Regions from separate parts of the Saccharopolyspora antiqui genome, predicted to be linked through region 2. Evidence: riboswitches for the same ligand, from Rfam matches in the RefSeq annotation. Region 2 holds a riboswitch; the other holds the start of a gene.
The links. Region 2 has a riboswitch for thiamine pyrophosphate ahead of ACTWQN_RS36505 (purine-cytosine permease family protein). Riboswitches for the same ligand answer to the same signal wherever they lie in the genome.

Region 1 (7,830 bases), on a different contig from region 2:
CGATGGCGATGTGCACGCCCAGGTCGTGCGGGTGGTGGGAGTAGCAGTGCGCCAGTTTGTCGCGCCGCACCCGGTACAGCTCGACATAACCGACATCCCGCCCTTCGAACCCCGCGATGCACGGCACCGAACGCCGCCCGGCGAGCTGACCGGCCAACTCGTCCCGCCACCGCGCCAGCGGCCAGGCCTGGCCCCAGTTGACCGCGACGTGCTCGTGGTTCATCCAGCGGTGCACCAGCGCGACATCCGGGCCTCCGTCGGCCCCGGCGACCCGAACCGGCCGCACCGACCAGCCTGCCCCCAAAACCGGGATCGGCACACCCGGTACGTCCGGAACGTCCGACCGCAGCGGATTGCGCACCTCGAACGGCACGGCCCGCACCCCGATCTCGCCGGTCGCCGCGCGATACCGCAGCCCGGAGCCGTTGAGCGCGGCGAGATCGGTCAGCGTCGGACTGGTCAGCCAGTGCCGGACCAGCCGCTGCGCCTGCGGATGCGCCTCGGCGACGGCACCCAACCGATCCGCCAGTTCGACCAGCAGGTCCCCCTCGTGCACGACACCCCGCCGCCCCAGCAATCCGATCACCGCCAGCGGCCCGCGAGTCAGCAGCTTGGCGGTCGCGGCCGCGACATCATCGCCGCCGGATCCCAGCACCCCGGGCAGCAACCGGCTCTCGACGTGCGCGGACAACCAGCGCCGCGCCTCCGCCGCGTCGGAAACCGACCGGGCCACCGCGACGAGATCCTCAGGCAGGGCGAGCGGATCGATCTCGCGGCGCGGCAACGCGTGCGTCAGCCAGTCCAGCAACGAACCCGCGGCGGCCGAATTGATCGGCGCGTCGGGCAGCGCGCGGGCGCGCGCATCGGCCGAGCAGGCGGCGGCGAGCAACGCGGATTCGACCACCTCGACCCGCGCCCCCGTCGCGTCGAGCACGTGGATCGGACCGAATCCGTGCGCTCCGGTCGGCGAGTCGTAGACGACGTCAACACCCAACCGAAGCGACCCGATGGTCAATCGCAACGGCCCCTCGGTCACCGGAGTGTGCGTCTCGGCCAGCCAGCGCCGCAGCAGCACCGATGCCCGCTGCTGCGCCTGCCCGGCAAGGTCGGCACTGGACACGCCGCACTCCCTCGATCACACAAGTCCGTGAGCGGAGCCTAACCTAACCATTCGATCTGATGACTGTGGCTCACCCCACCACCGGACCGCCGTGCACGGACAGCTCGCACCCGGACCAATCGAGCACTGTGGACAGCCTCGGGACACCATCACGGAACGCTAATCAAGATGTGGATCGCCTGAAGATCATTACCTGATCCGGTGATGATCGTTGTTTTCCGCTGGGCGAGCTCCCACCATCCCCCCTACTCTCCGAGCTATCGAGTCGGCCCCACCCGCCCGGAGAGGAGTTCACCAATGGAAGACGCTGATGCCGTTGTGCCGCTCCGGCCGGGATTCGACATCCAGGTCCGCGGTTTCAACCGCAACCAGGTCATCGACCACATCGAACTGCTGGAGGACCAGCTGAGGCTGGTCAGCATCGACCGCAACGAGGCCGCCCAGCTCAACACCGATCTCCGCAAGCTCTGCGACGACACCCGCCGGGGTCTGGACGCCGCCGAGCAGCGGCTCAAGCGCATCGAGAGCTCCGACACCGGACTGCCAGCGGCCTCCCAGCGGGTGCAGAACATGCTCTCGATCGCCGAGGAAGAAGTGCAGAACCTGCGCGAACAGGCAAAACGACAGGCCGAGATCCTCCGGGGCAGCGCCGAGACCGAGGCGCGCGAGCTGCTCGGCCAAGCCCAGCGGGCCGCCGGCGAGCTGCGCGACGAGTGCGGCGAACTGATCGCCGACGTCGAGGAGCGGCGCGCCCGGCTGCACCGCGAGCACGACCAGAAGGCCAGCGAACTGCGCTCCCGGGAACGCCGACTGCGGCAGAACATCCGCAACGAGTACAAGCGGACCATGGAGATGGCGCAGGAGGAGGCCAACGAGCTGATCGCCGAGACGCAGCGGCAGTGCGGCCGGTGGGACACCGAGTCCGAGCAGCTGCGGTCCGAGGTGCTGGAGGAGATCCGCGTCAACCAGCTCCGGCTGGAGGAGATGCGCGAATCCGTGCTGTCCGCAATGGACAGAGCCCGGCAGATGCTCGAAGACTCCGCGACGGCCCTCCGCGACCAGCAGCAGCGAACGGGACAGGCCGAACTGCCGATCGAGGACGAGGTGGAGCCGCCGATGCGACTGCCCGAACAGCGCGACGACGTGCAGACCTTCACCATTCCCATCGAGCGGCAGCACACCAACGGCACCGCCCCGAAACCCGGCCCCGCGCGGCAGAACTGATCGGAGCACCTCGTGGATCTGCTCGTGCTGATGTTCGTGACCGGATTCGCCGTGGCCACGTTGATCTTCTGGCCCCTGCTGCACCGCGCCAACCGGCGCCTCGCCGAAACCGGGGTGTCCGAATCTTCGACCACGCCGAATGGCAAGCACGCCCTGCGGCCTGCGGCGCTGCGGAACCCGGCGACGCCGAAGGTCATCCCCCGCCGACCGACCAGCACCGAAGATCAGCCCACGCCGAGTGAATCCAAGGCCGAGTCCGAGGTGCAGGCCGAACCGGAGCAGGTCGAACCGGAGGAGCAGGTCGAGTCGGTGCGGGTCGCGCCGCAGCAGCGATCGGCGGAACCGATCGAGATGCCGGTGCTGCCCACCGACCTGTTCGAGAAGCACTTCGAGGCCAAGTTCAACCGGTCCCGCCAGCGGCTCGCCAAGCTGCGCAGCGAGATCAACAAGAACTGATTCGCCCCGTTGGCCGCAGGCTCGCCGCGATCACTCGTCGTCACCGGCGGATTGCTGCCGCTGCTTGCGGCGATCCGCCATGTAGAACGGCGCCGCCGCGAGTATCGGCACCAACATGCCCGTCAGCACGATCAGCAGAGAAGTGCCCACAGCCGCCTGAAACTCCGTCCACGGTGGGAAGATTCCTCGCCCGGACGGGCGTCTCGCTGAGAGAATCGCCGCACGGCGCTGATCGTTAGCGCAACCCAATGTGCGCCCAGTCACACCGCGTCGGCCCAGTCACACCGCGCCAGCCCCGTCACACCGCGTCGACCCCAGTCACATCGCGTCGGAGTTTCTTCCTGCCCCGACAACGGGTTTCGACGGCTAGTTCACCCAGCGCGCGGTGGGCCACGGCTCCTTGATCCAGGCGCTGTTCCAGAACAGCCACTCGTACTCGGTCGCGCGGGTGAACGCTTCGAGCATTCGCTCCCGCATCTCGTCATCGACGCTGCCCGCGACCCGGTCGGTGAGGTCGCGGGCGGCCAGCACCGCTTCGGCGAACTCGTCGTCGGCGTAGGTCTCGATCCACGCCCGGTAGGGGTGGCCTTCGGCGCCGCCGGTGGCCGCCAGGATCGTGGTGCCGACGTGCTGGTACACCCAGAAGCACGGCAGCAGCGCCGCCAACAGCACCGGGTAGGGCTCGGTCAACGCGGTCGCCCGCAGGTACGAGGTGTATGCCAGGCACGACGGCGAGGTGTCGATCCCGGCGATCTCGGCATCGGAGAGGCCGAACTCCGCGACGTACCCGGCGTGCAGCCGACGCTCCTCGATCAACGCGCCCTGCGACGCACCGGCCAGGAACGCGGCGTCCTCGGCGTCCTCGGCCCGCGTCGCGGCCGCCGCCAGGGCCTGCGCGAAACCGACCAGGTAGCGCGCGTCCTGCACGATGTAGAAGGCGAAGCGGTCCCGATCCAGCGTGCCGTCGGTGAGCGCGGCGTTGAACGGGTGCTCGACGATCGCCTGCTGCAGATCGACGGTGTGCGCCCAGGCCCGGGCGCAGAAACCATCAGCGGGCGGTGCGGCCAGCTTGCTCATCAGAACCTCTCGTTGGTCGTCGAAGCGATTTCCGCGCTGCGGGCCGGCAGATCCGGCGCGCCCGCCGCTCACCACCAGTGGTGGAAGTGGTGCACCGGGCCGTGGCCGTGGCCGACGTCCAGCCGATCGGACGCGCGCAGCGCCTCGGTCAGGTACTCCTTGGCTTCGCGCACCGCTTCGAGCCAGTCCGCGCGCTGCGGGCGCAGCGCGGCGATCGCGGCCGACAGCGTGCAACCGGTGCCGTGGTCATTGGTGGTCGCCACCCGCTCGCTGGCGAGGAACTCGGCGATCCCGTCGCCGTAGAGCAGGTCCACACTGGACTGCCCGTCGAGGTGGCCGCCCTTGAGCAGCACCTGCTTGGCACCCAGCCCGGCCAGCCGCTCGGCCTGCGCGGGCATGCCGTCGGGATCGGTGATCTCCGGCTCGCCCAGCAGGTCGGCGGCCTCCGGCAGGTTCGGCGTGATCAGATCGACCCGCGGCAGCAGCTCGTCGCGCAGCACGGCGACCGCCTCCGGCGCCAGCAGCCGATCGCCGCTCTTGGCCACCATGACCGGGTCCAGCACCACGTGCGGCGGCGCGTAGCGGTCGAGGACCCCGATGACCGCGCGGATCACCTCCGCGTTGGCCAGCATGCCGATCTTGACCGCGTCCACCCGCACGTCGTCGAGCAGCGTGACCAGCTGGGCGGTGACGAACTCCGGCGGGACCTCGTGCACCTCGGAAACCCCGGTGGTGGTCTGCGCCACCAGCGCGGTGATCACGGACATGCCGTAGGCGCCGTGCGCGGAGAAGGTCTTCAGGTCGGCTTGCACACCGGCACCACCGCTGGGATCGGTGCCCGCGATGGTCAGCACATTGGGAACCATGACGTCCCTCCGCTAGTACGAGCTAGGTCAGGTTCAACGGGTCTGTTCTCAGCCCGGCAGCCGGGCACCCCGCGTCACTCGCACCAACCTAACAACCGCAGGCGATCCAGGGCCATGCCCATCAATCGATCAATCCCACCACCGCGCCCGCGGTCAGCACCTCACCGGCCCGGACCTGGTGCCACAGGGTGCCGGTGGCCAAGGCCGAAACCCAACCGATCCGGCGGCCGAAACGGTCGTCGGCCACCCGGACCTCCGCCAACCGGTCGCCGACGTGCACCTGGCTGCCGTCCGCGGCCAGCCAGCAGACCAGCACCCCGCGCGCCGGAGGGCAGCCGGTCGGCTGCCGCCCCAGAGCCGGGAAATTCAACTCGGTCATCCCCGCCCCCTCGATGATCGCCCCAGCATTGCGCCAGGTGCCGCCGACGACAAGACCATTCGGCCGCAGCACCACCCCGATGGCGCAACGGGACAGCGATCGAATTCACACCGTGAAGACGCCCACTGGCAGCGAAGGTGAGCCTTCCTCGCGGACTAAGCTGGATTGCGATGGAAACCACTACCGATGCCCCCGGCTCCGCCCGTTCCCGTCGGCGACCGCGGCCCGAGGATCCCGCCCGCATCTGGGCCCCGCTGGCGAGCCTGACCGAAGCCGCCGTCGCGGCCGCCGGATCCGGGACCGTGGCGATCACCCGCGGGTTCGACCGCAACAGCAGGCAGCGCGCCAAGGCGCTGCGCGAGCTGCTGGGCCAGCGGGGCGTCGCGGCGATCGAGGTGACGCCAGCGCCGGGCAGCGACCGGCTGTTGGCCGACGCCCAGATCACCGCCGTGGTCAACCTGATCGGCGCCGGTTCGTGGCAGCCCTACCGGCTGGCCGCGAAGCTGCGCGCCCCGGTGCTGACGCCGAAACCCGGCGACCGCCCGGCCGAGGACGTCCAGCGCGATGTGATCGCCCTGGCCGGGGAAACGGGCCAGCGCGACGTCGCCATCTCGCACGTCGCCATCCGCTCCGAGGACCCCGCGGCCAGTCGGCTGACGCTGAGCTACCGGGGCGAGCAGCTCGCGGTTCCCGGCGGCTGGTTGACCGTCGAGTTGCGCGACGGTCAACTGCTGATCCAGGTCGGCGGCGTCAACTTCGCGGAGCAGACGATTACCACCGACCAGCTCCGGGTGGAGGCCTTCGACGCGCCGCACCGGCTGGTACGCGACGAGCTGCCGATCGCCGACTTCGAAGGCGCGGTCACCTTCACCGCAGAACCAGCAGGCCTGCGCATCTGTCCAGTCTGAGGCTCCGTTGCGGCGCGGCCGCGACATGATGCACCCTTGATGTGATCTAGACCATTTCTGGTGACCGATCCGGTGAAACGTCGTCACAGGTCTCCCGCCAGCCCGTCCCTCGATCAACACTGCGCGCGGGAGACAAGCGCGCGGACTGCACCAGGGAGGCTGGGAATCGTGGAGCCCACCAAGCAGTGGCACGTGAGCTGCCGCGATGTCGCAGGCAGACGTAGGGACATGTCGGTATTCGTCAACCAGGGCAGTGTGGTGGTCGTCGCGCCGCCCGGCGAAACAGCGGTGTTGTCCCCGTTGGAGGTCGGCAGACTGCGCGCGGCCCTGCGCGACGCGGTTGTGCAGGCCGCCGCGCAGGAATGAACTGGTCGGGAGCGGGCCGCTTCCGCGCCCCCGACCGGATCCGGAGGTGAGCACCTTGAGGCAACGGTTGGTGGCGCTGCTGGGGCGCGTGATACCGCCGCTGCACACCACGTTCGTACTGGTCAAGCAGGGGGTCATCGGCCCGGTCCGGCCGGACAAACTGCTGCGCATCGTGCTGGCCTGGCGCCGCTGGGGCCTCACCCCGCCGCTGGCCTTCGCCGTCGGCGCGGTGCGCCACCCCGACCGCCCCGCAGTGATCGACGAGCGCGCCGCGCTCAGCTATGCCGAGGTTTCGCAGCGCACCACCCGGCTGGCGGGCGGCCTGCGCAATCGCATCCCCCACGGCACCCGGATCGCGGCGCTGTGCCGCAACCACCACGGGCTGCTCGAAACGACCGTCGCCGCCGCCAAGATCGGCGTCGACGTGGTGCTGCTCAACACCGGTCTGAGCACCAAGCAGCTCACCGACGTGCTCGCCGCACAGCGGGTCGGGCTACTGGTGCTGGACGCCGAATTCCGCGACCGCCTGGCCGACCTGCCCGAAGACCTCGACGTCGTGCTGGCGTGGACCGACGGCGCCACCCGGCACACCACGCTGGAACACCTCATCGCCACCTCCCCGGCCCGGCAGCTGCCCCGGCCGACCCGGCATTCCCGGATGATCGTGTTGACCTCCGGCACCACCGGAACTCCCAAGGGCGCCCGCCGCCCCGACCCGCCGGGCCTGGCACCGGCCGCGGCGATCCTGTCCCGCGTGCCGCTGCGCAGCGGAGAACGGATGCTGATCAGCGCGCCGCTGTTCCACACCTGGGGACTCGCCGCCTTCCAGCTCGGCTCCGTGCTCGGCGCGACGCTGGTGCTGCGCCACAAATTCGACCCCGAACAGGCGCTGGCCGCGGTGCAACGCCACCGGTGCACGTCGATGTTCGCGGTGCCGGTGATGCTGCAACGCATCCTTGAACTCCCCGCGCGGACCCGAGCCGTGTACGACCACAGCTCGCTGCGCATCGTGGCGATCAGCGGTTCGGCGCTGCCAGCCGAGCTGGCCACCCGGTTCCGGCGCGCCTTCGGACCGGTGCTGTACAACCTCTACGGATCCACCGAGGTGTCGTGGGTGAGCATCGCCACGCCGCACGATCTGCGCGCCGCCCCCGGCACGGCGGGCCGACCGCCGCGCGGCACCACCGTGCGCATCCTCGACGACAACGGCGCCCCGGTGCGGCGCGGCACGACCGGACGGATCTTCGCGGGCAACGAAATGCTCTTCGAGGGCTACACCAACGGCAGCAACCGGGAGACCCGCGACGGCCTGATGTCCACCGGTGACCTGGGGCGCGTCGACGCCGCCGGTCGGTTGTTCGTCGTCGGCCGGGAGGACGACATGATCGTCTCCGGCGGCGAGAACGTCTACCCCAAGGAGACCGAGGACGCCAT
Region 2 (7,830 bases):
ACCGAGGCGACGTTGACGATGCAGCCGCCACCCGTCGCCAGCATCCGGGGCAGCACGATCCGGCAGGTCTCGAACAACGCGGTCAGGTTGATGCCGAGGACGGTGTCCCAATCCTCGCGGCTGGTCTCGGTGAGCGTCGCCGCGACGCCGACCCCGGCGATGTTGGCCAGCAGTTTCGGGGCGGCGCCGAAGTGCTGCTCGGCGCGCCGCACCGCGGCTTCGAAGGCCGCGGCGTCGCGCACGTCCAACGCGACCGGCAGCGCCTCGGATCCCGCTTCGGCCACCGCCGTCGCGGCGCGCTCGGTGCCTTCGGCGGCGATGTCCACGGCCACGATCCGGTAGCCGGAGGTGGCGAGCTTGACCGCGGTGGCGTAGCCGATGCCGGAACCGGCACCGGTGACGATCGCCGTGCGAACCTCGTTCATCGTGCGGGGTCCTCCCGAGTTGTCCAGTGTGGATGCGCCGTTTCGATGGTGCGGAGAAAACCGGTTTTCGCTGCCGCAGCCTATGCCGCCCAGGACCCGCGATGTCAAGGTCTGACCAACAGGAGACCGGTTTTCCGCTGCTATGGTCGGCGGCGTGACGAATCGGCAGGGACGGGCCCGGCTGGTCGACGTCGCCGAGCGGGCCGGGGTGACCAAGTCGGTCGTCTCCCGGGTGCTCAACGACGATCCGACGCTGTCGGCGCGGCCGGAGACCCGGCGGCGCGTGTTGGCCGCCGCCGCGGAGCTCGGTTACCGCGCGCATGCGGGCGCCCGCGCCCTGGCCGGTTCCAGCGCGCGGGCCATCGCGATGCTGATCCCGGACCTGACGAACCCGGTCTACGCGCGGATCCTGCGCGGCGCCTACCGGTGCGCCCGGCTGGCCGGGTACGTCGTGCTGGTCACCGAGGACGCCGAGGGGACCGAAGCCGACGAATCGATCACCGAGCTGGTCGCGGCCGGTCGGGTCGACGGGCTGCTGATCGCCTCGGCGCGCCCAGATCACCCGTTGCTGGCCGAACCGACGCTGGCCGACGTGCCGCACGTGTTCGTCAACCGTGGCGTGCCGGGCTCCGGGCGCAACGTGCTGATGGACGGCGCGCAGGCCAGCGCGGCGGCCGTGCGGCATCTGCTCGCGCACGGCCATCGGGCCATCGGCCACGTGGCCGGACCTGCCGAGATCGAGCCGTCGCAGGGCCGGGAACGGGGCTTCCACCAGGAAATGCGGGCGCACGAACTGGTGGGGTCGATGTCGCGCGGTGAGTTCACCGGGGCGGGTGGGGCGGCGGCCGCCATTCGGCTGCTCGCCGAGCACCCGGAGCTGACGGCCATCTACGTCAGCATGTTCAGCCAGGCCGTCGGGGTCGTGCACGCGATCCGGCAGAGCGGGCGGCGCATCCCCGAGGACGTGTCGGTGATCAGCTACGACGACCTGCCCTTCGCCGACTACCTGGAGCCACCGCTGACCACGGTGGCGATGCCGGTGCAGGACCTGGGCCAGGCGGCCGTCGGAGCGCTGCTGGCGCAGCTGCGCGGCGAAGCGCCGCACGACGTGTTGGTGCCCGCGACGCCGCAAGTCGTCGGACGCCGCTCGGTGTGCTTCAGCCGTGTGCCAGATGTACGCGTCTGACCAGGAGAAACCCGGTCATTGGCCGCTGCCGTAGGGTCGGGTGAGGATCTCCAGGATGTGGCCGTTGGGGTCGTCGAAGTAGACGCCGCGCCCGCCGTCACGGGTGTTGATCTGCCCCGGTTCCCGGTGCGCCGGGTCGGCCCAGTGCGCCAGCCCCTGCGCCTTGATCCGCCCGAAGATCTCGTCGAACTCCGCCTCGCTGACCAGGAACGCGTAGTGCTGCGAAGTGATCTCGCCGTCGGTCTCCAGGTAGTCCAGGGTGACGTCGTTGCTGGTCTGCACGCAGATGAACGGGCCGAAGGGCTCCGGCTCGGGCAGCCCCAGCAGGTCGGCCAGGAACCTGGCGGAGGCGACCTTGTCGGTGACTGCGACGATCGTGTGGTTCAGCTGAACAGCCATGATCTCGCTCGCTTTCCTCGTCGTTTCCGCGACGTGTCGAGGCTAGGAGCTATACCTAGGTCGAAGTCAATGGCTGTCGTGCTCGGCGCTGCGGGATCCGTCTCCCCGAAGCAACGGGATTGCCACTAAGGTGATCATCAGGAAACGGATGGAGGCGCTGTCATGGAACGGCAGGACGATTCCGGTTTGTCGTCGATCGACATGAACAGGCCCAGCGTCGCGCGGATGTACGACTACTACCTGGGCGGCAAGGACAATTACCAGGTCGACCGCGACGCCGTCGAGCGGGTGGCCCAGGCCATGCCGGAAATCCGCCAGCTCGCCCAGGAGAACCGGGCGTTCCTGCGGCGCGCGGTGCGGTACATGGCCCGCCAAGGGGTCAAGCAGTTCATCGACATCGGCTCGGGTCTGCCCACCGTCGGCAACACGCACGAGATCGCGCAGGAGATCAACCCGGATGCCCGCGTGGTCTACGTCGACAACGACCCGATCGTTCTCGCGCACGGTCGCGCCCTGCTGGCCTCCGACGACAACACCACCGTGGTCACCGCCGACATGCACCGCCCAGCCGAAGTGCTCGAACATCCCGAGACGGCCAGGCTGATCGACTTCGACGAACCCGTCGCCGTGCTCATGATCGCCATGGTGCACTTCCTGACGGTCGAGGAACGTCCCGCGGTCATGGGCCAGTTGCGCGCCGTCCTGGCTTCCGGCAGTCACATCGCGGCCACCCACGTCACCACGGATGACAAATCACCGGACGCGGTCGCTCAGATCGAGTCGGTCTACGCGGCCACCCCGACCCCCATCTACTTCCGCGACCACACCGAGATCGGCCGCTTCTTCGACGGCTTCGACCTCGTCGACCCAGGTCTGGTCACCATCGACGGCTGGCAGCCCGACCCGATCGACCCGGGACCGGAAGCCACCGGCTGGCTGTACGGAGCCGTCGGCCGCAAGAGCTGAGAGTTGCAGTTGACCCGGTGCGGCCACTCCTGAAGTCGACGCGGCCCGGGATCCACTGGGCGACCAGGGCTCCGCGATCCTGGTGCGCGCCAAGGTGAACGTCTTGACGATCTGCGCGGCCGGTCTTCGTGATTTCCGCTGTCGGAGACGATTTCCCCGGACCGGTCTGACATCGCCGGATTCGGCGGGGTAGGGTGTCGCCGAACTATCCACGCGGGAGCTCGGGCGCACCGGGCTGAGAGGGTGGCACCACACGCGCCACCGACCGCTGAACCTGTCCGGGTAATTCCGGCGTAGGGAGCTGTTGATGGCCCTTGATGTCGATCGTTCCGAAGTTCCGCACACTCTCGACGAACCCGCACCCAAGACGCTCGGTGTGCTCGACCAGGGCGCGTTCTGGGGCAACCTCGGGGTCAGCCTGCTCGGTTTCAGCGGCGCGCTGGCCGTGCTCGCCCCCAGCGGTGTGCCGCAGTTGTCGTTCCTCGCCGCGGTGGTGGCGTGCGTGGTCGGGACCGTGCTGGGCAGCGTCATGGTCGGCATCGCGGCGATTCCCGGTGCGCGCACCGGGGCGCCGTCGATGATGTTGCTGCGCGGGCTTTTCGGCACCAAGCTGTCGTACCTGCCGACCGTGCTGAACATCCTGCAGCTGGTCGGTTGGGGCACCTTCGAGCTGCTGGTGATCGCGCAGGGTACGGCGGCGTTGTTCGGCGGCGGTCCGCAGTGGCTGTACGTGCTGGTGGCCGGGGTGCTGACCACCGCGCTCACGCTGCGCCCGCTCGGTGCGCTGCGGTTGTTGCGCCGCTACGTGAGCATCGCGGTGGCGATCGCGATGGTGTACTTCTTCGTCCAACTGCTGCGCCACCCGCTGCCGGAGCTGAACAATGGTTCCTGGCAAGGGTTTTGGCCCGGTGCGGACGCCGCGCTGGCGGTCGCGGTGTCCTGGATCCCGGTCGCCTCGGACTACTCGCGGCACTCGAAGTCCGCGGCTGGCGCGTTCACCGCTGCCACGGTGGGTTATTCGGTCACCCAGATCGCTTGCTACCTGTTGGGGTTGCTCGGGTTGGCGTTGGTCGGCGGCGATGCGGACAAGGCGTTCGATCCGCTGCTCGCGGTGCCGCTCGGGGTGATCTTCTTCGGGATCCTGGTGTTGCGCGAGGTGGACCAGTCCTTCGCCGACACCTACTCGACGGCGGTGTCGATCCAGAACCTGCGGCCCAGCACGGATCGTCGGGTGCTGAGCGTGGCCGTCGGTGTGGTGACGACGTTGTTGGCGCTGACCCTGGACATCGCCCAGTTCTCGAACTTCCTGCTGCTGATCGGATCGGTTTTCGTGCCGCTGTTCGGGGTGCTGGCGGTGGATTACTTCCTGCCCGGCCGCCGCCAGAGCTGGGACCTGTCCGCGCACGCCCCGTCCCGGTGGGGGATGCTGGTGGCCTGGCTGCTGGGTTTCGTGGTGTTCCAGCTGATCAACCCCGGCGAACTCGGCTGGTGGACGGACCTCTGGACCAACCTCCAAGCCCTCCTCACCTTCACCCCACCAACCTGGCTCAGCGCCTCCCTCGCATCATTCCTAACCGCAGCAATAGCAGCCGCGATAATCGGCACAGCCACCCGCCGCACCCACAAGCCATAACCGAGTGAAGGGCACCTTCGACCGACTAAGCCGGTCAAAGGTGCCCTTCACCCCTCACTCGAACGAGAGCCGGGCGCTAGTCGTCGCTCGGGATGGGTGGAATGGGGTTAGTGGTCGCGGTGGGTTACCAGTTGGGCCAGGGCGCTCAGTTCTTCGGCTGCTCGTGGGCTGGGGTCGCAGCGGCGGAGGTCGCTGAGGGCCGCGGCGAGTAGTTCGTCGGCTTGGTTCTGGCTCCAGGTGCGGCCACCGGCCAGGGCGATCAGCTCGGCGCATTGGGCCAGTTCGCTGCCGGACAGCGGCTGGTCGCGGAGGTAGAGGGCGGCCAGCCGCTGACCGGCGGGCATGCCGGAGGTCAGCGCGGAAACCACCGGCAGGGTCTTCTTGCGGGTGCGCAGGTCGGAGAACACCGGTTTGCCGGTGATCGCCGGATCGCCCCAGATGCCCAGCAGATCGTCGACGTGCTGGAAGGCCAGCCCCAGCCGCTCGCCGAAGCTGCGCAGCCGGGTGATCTGCGTGCCCTTGCCGCCGCCGAACAACGCGCCCAGCGCACACGCGCAGCCCAGCAGCGCCCCGGTCTTGTCGCGGGCCATGCGTTGGCATTCCGCCAGATCGACGTCCCGGCGTTCCTCGAAGTCGAGGTCCGCGATCTGCCCGTTGATCAGGTTCAGCACGGCGGTGCTCAACGTCCGCACCGCGTTGGCGGCCTCGGGATGCCGACATCCGCCCAACACGTCGGCGGCCAGCGCCAGCAGCGCATCCCCGGCGAGGATCGCCGAACCGCTGCCGAACACCGTCCACGCGGTGGGTCGATGGCGCCGGGTGACGTCGCCGTCCAGCACGTCGTCGTGCAGCAGCGAGAAGTTGTGCACCAGCTCCACCGCGACGGCGGCGGGCACCGCCGAGGCGGCATCACCGCCGACGGAGGTGGCGGCGAGCAGCACCATCGCGGGTCGCAGCGCCTTGCCGCGGTCGGCGCGGACCGGGTTGCCGCGCTCGTCCCACCACCCGAAGTGGTAGCCGGTGATCTGCTGCATGCGGGTGGGCAACCGGTCGACCGCGGCCCGCAAGGCGGGCTCGACCATCGCGCGGCTACGTGTCAACGCCTCGTAGGCCGTGCCCGCCTTGTTGGCGTCGTGCTGAATGGTGGCCATCCGATTTCCCTTCGAACAGGCGAATTTCTTCACAGGTCGTGTTGTGCGGCTGGGCGCCGATTGGGGACGCGGTGTCAGCGGGCGATTTCGACGTGTTCGAGGACACCGAGCGCGTCCGGTACCAGGACTGCGGCGGAGAAGTAGGCGCTGACCAGGTACGAGATCACCGCTTGTTCGCTGATGCCGGTGAACTGGACGCTGAGCCCGGGGCGGTGCTCGTCCGGGATGCCGGTTTGCCGCAACCCGATGACGCCGTGGTCTTCCTCGCCGGTGCGCATCGCCAGGATCGAACTGGTGCCGGTTGCGCTGATCGGGATCTTGTCGCTGGGCAGCACCGGTACGCCCCGCCAGGCGTGCACGTGGCGGCCCTGCACCTGCGTGGTCTGCGGGTAGATGCCGCGGCGGTTGCACTCCCTACCGAAGGCAGCGATGGTCTTCGGGTGGGCCAGGAAGAACCGCGTTTTGCGGCGCCTGGAAAGCAGTTCGTCGAGGTCGTCGGGGGTGGGTGGGCCGGTGCGGGTGTGGATGCGCTGCCGCAGGTCGGCGTTGTGCAGCAAGCCGAAGTCGCGGTTGTTGATCAGCTCGTGCTCTTGGCGTTCGCGCAGTGCCTCGATGGTCAGCCGCAACTGCTGCTCGGTCTGGTTCATCGGTTGGTTGTAGAGGTCGGCGACCCGGGTGTGCACCTGGAGGACGGTTTGCGCCACGCTGAGTTCGTACTCGCGGGGCGCGAGTTCGTAGTCCACATAGGTCCCGGCCAGCTTCGGTTCTCCGGAGTGCCCGGAGACGATATCGATGTCGGCTTCGCCATGCTTGTTCCGCGGGGGTGCGGAACTGGCGTGGATCGCCGCAATGTGCGTTCGCAGCCGCTCGAACTGGTTGTTCACCTCCAGCAATGCCTGGCGGCTGAGCGTCAGCGCGGTGCACGGCGTGCTGGCCATGAAGCTGCTGTCCCATGTGGACTGATCGGTGGTCAGCACCTGCCCGCCGAAGAACTCGCCGTCGGCGAGCACACCGAGCACCGCGTCATCGCCGTATTCACCGGTGCCGATGCGGGACACCTTGCCGTGCGCGATGAGCACCAGCTGGCCTACGGGCCGTCCGGCGGTCGCGATCACCTGACCTGCCTCGAATTCCTGCTGCACGAACCGGTCGGCCAACGCGATCAGCGCCGCGTCGTCGTCCAATCCGCGCAGCAGGGGGATTTCGCGCAGTTCCTGCGGGACCACCCGCACCTGGGCACCGGTGTTGGTGAAGGTGATCCGCCCGTCTCCGATGGCGAAGGCCAACCGGCGGTTGACCCGGTAGGTTCCCGCCGAGAGGTCCACCCACGGCAGCATGCGCAGTAGCCAGCGCGAACTGGTGCCCTGCATCTGCGGCTCGGACTTGGTCGTCGTCGACAGATTCCGCGCTGCCGAGGTGCTCAGTGCGGTCTGTGCCGGGACGCCGAGATCCGGCTCTGTGACAGTCACGATGACTACTCCCTGAGGTGCGTCGGGGCGGAACTCGGGGGGTCAGCTATCCCGACCGAGTTCGACGTGTTCGAGCACCCCGATCGCGTCGGGCACCAGGACGGCGGCCGAGTAGTAGGCGCTGACGAGGTAGGAGATGACCGCCTGCTCGTTGATTCCCATGAACCGCACCGAAAGGCCGGGCCGGTACTCGTCGGGAATGCCGGTCTGGTGCAGGCCGATGACGCCCTGGTTCTGCTCGCCGACGCGCATCAGCAGGATGGAGCTGGTGCGGGTCTTGCTGACGTGCAGCTTGTTGCACGGCAGGATCGGCACGCCGCGCCAGGCCGGTACCTGGTGGCCGAGCAGGTCGACGCTCTGCGGGTAGACGCCGCGACGGCTGCACTCCTGCCCGAACGCCGCGATGGTGCGCGGGTGGGCCAGGAAATATCCCGGTTCCTTCCACACCAGCGTCAGCAGTTCGTCGAGGTCGTCGGGGGTGGGTGGGCCGGTGCGGGTGTGGATGCGCTGCCGCAGGTCGGCGTTGTGCAGCAAGCCGAAGTCGCGGTTGTTGATCAGCTCGTGCTCTTGGCGTTCGCGCAGTGCCTCGATGGTCAGCCGC

Region 1: it holds a riboswitch for thiamine pyrophosphate, as region 2 does, so the genes downstream of both, thiD (bifunctional hydroxymethylpyrimidine kinase/phosphomethylpyrimidine kinase) here and ACTWQN_RS36505 (purine-cytosine permease family protein) in region 2, are expected to answer to the same signal.

The regions. Positions count from the first base shown of each region.
Region 1 is NZ_JBQQBO010000040.1:26,373-34,202, reverse strand. Features, by position in the region: gene ACTWQN_RS36345 (GNAT family N-acetyltransferase) at 1-1,120, opposite strand, end outside; gene ACTWQN_RS36340 (hypothetical protein) at 1,418-2,344, shown strand; gene ACTWQN_RS36335 (hypothetical protein) at 2,357-2,800, shown strand; gene tenA (thiaminase II) at 3,167-3,877, opposite strand; gene thiD (bifunctional hydroxymethylpyrimidine kinase/phosphomethylpyrimidine kinase) at 3,946-4,743, opposite strand; TPP riboswitch at 4,731-4,825, opposite strand; gene ACTWQN_RS36320 (hypothetical protein) at 4,865-5,122, opposite strand; gene ACTWQN_RS36315 (hypothetical protein) at 5,293-6,030, shown strand; gene ACTWQN_RS36310 (hypothetical protein) at 6,259-6,396, shown strand; gene ACTWQN_RS36305 (AMP-binding protein) at 6,443-7,830, shown strand, end outside.
Region 2 is NZ_JBQQBO010000041.1:17,805-25,634, reverse strand. Features, by position in the region: gene ACTWQN_RS36525 (SDR family NAD(P)-dependent oxidoreductase) at 1-425, opposite strand, end outside; gene ACTWQN_RS36520 (LacI family DNA-binding transcriptional regulator) at 580-1,611, shown strand; gene ACTWQN_RS36515 (VOC family protein) at 1,627-2,010, opposite strand; gene ACTWQN_RS36510 (SAM-dependent methyltransferase) at 2,173-2,976, shown strand; TPP riboswitch at 3,180-3,293, shown strand; gene ACTWQN_RS36505 (purine-cytosine permease family protein) at 3,284-4,609, shown strand; gene ACTWQN_RS36500 (family 2 encapsulin nanocompartment cargo protein polyprenyl transferase) at 4,717-5,760, opposite strand; gene ACTWQN_RS36495 (family 2B encapsulin nanocompartment shell protein) at 5,835-7,229, opposite strand; gene ACTWQN_RS36490 (family 2B encapsulin nanocompartment shell protein) at 7,272-7,830, opposite strand, start outside.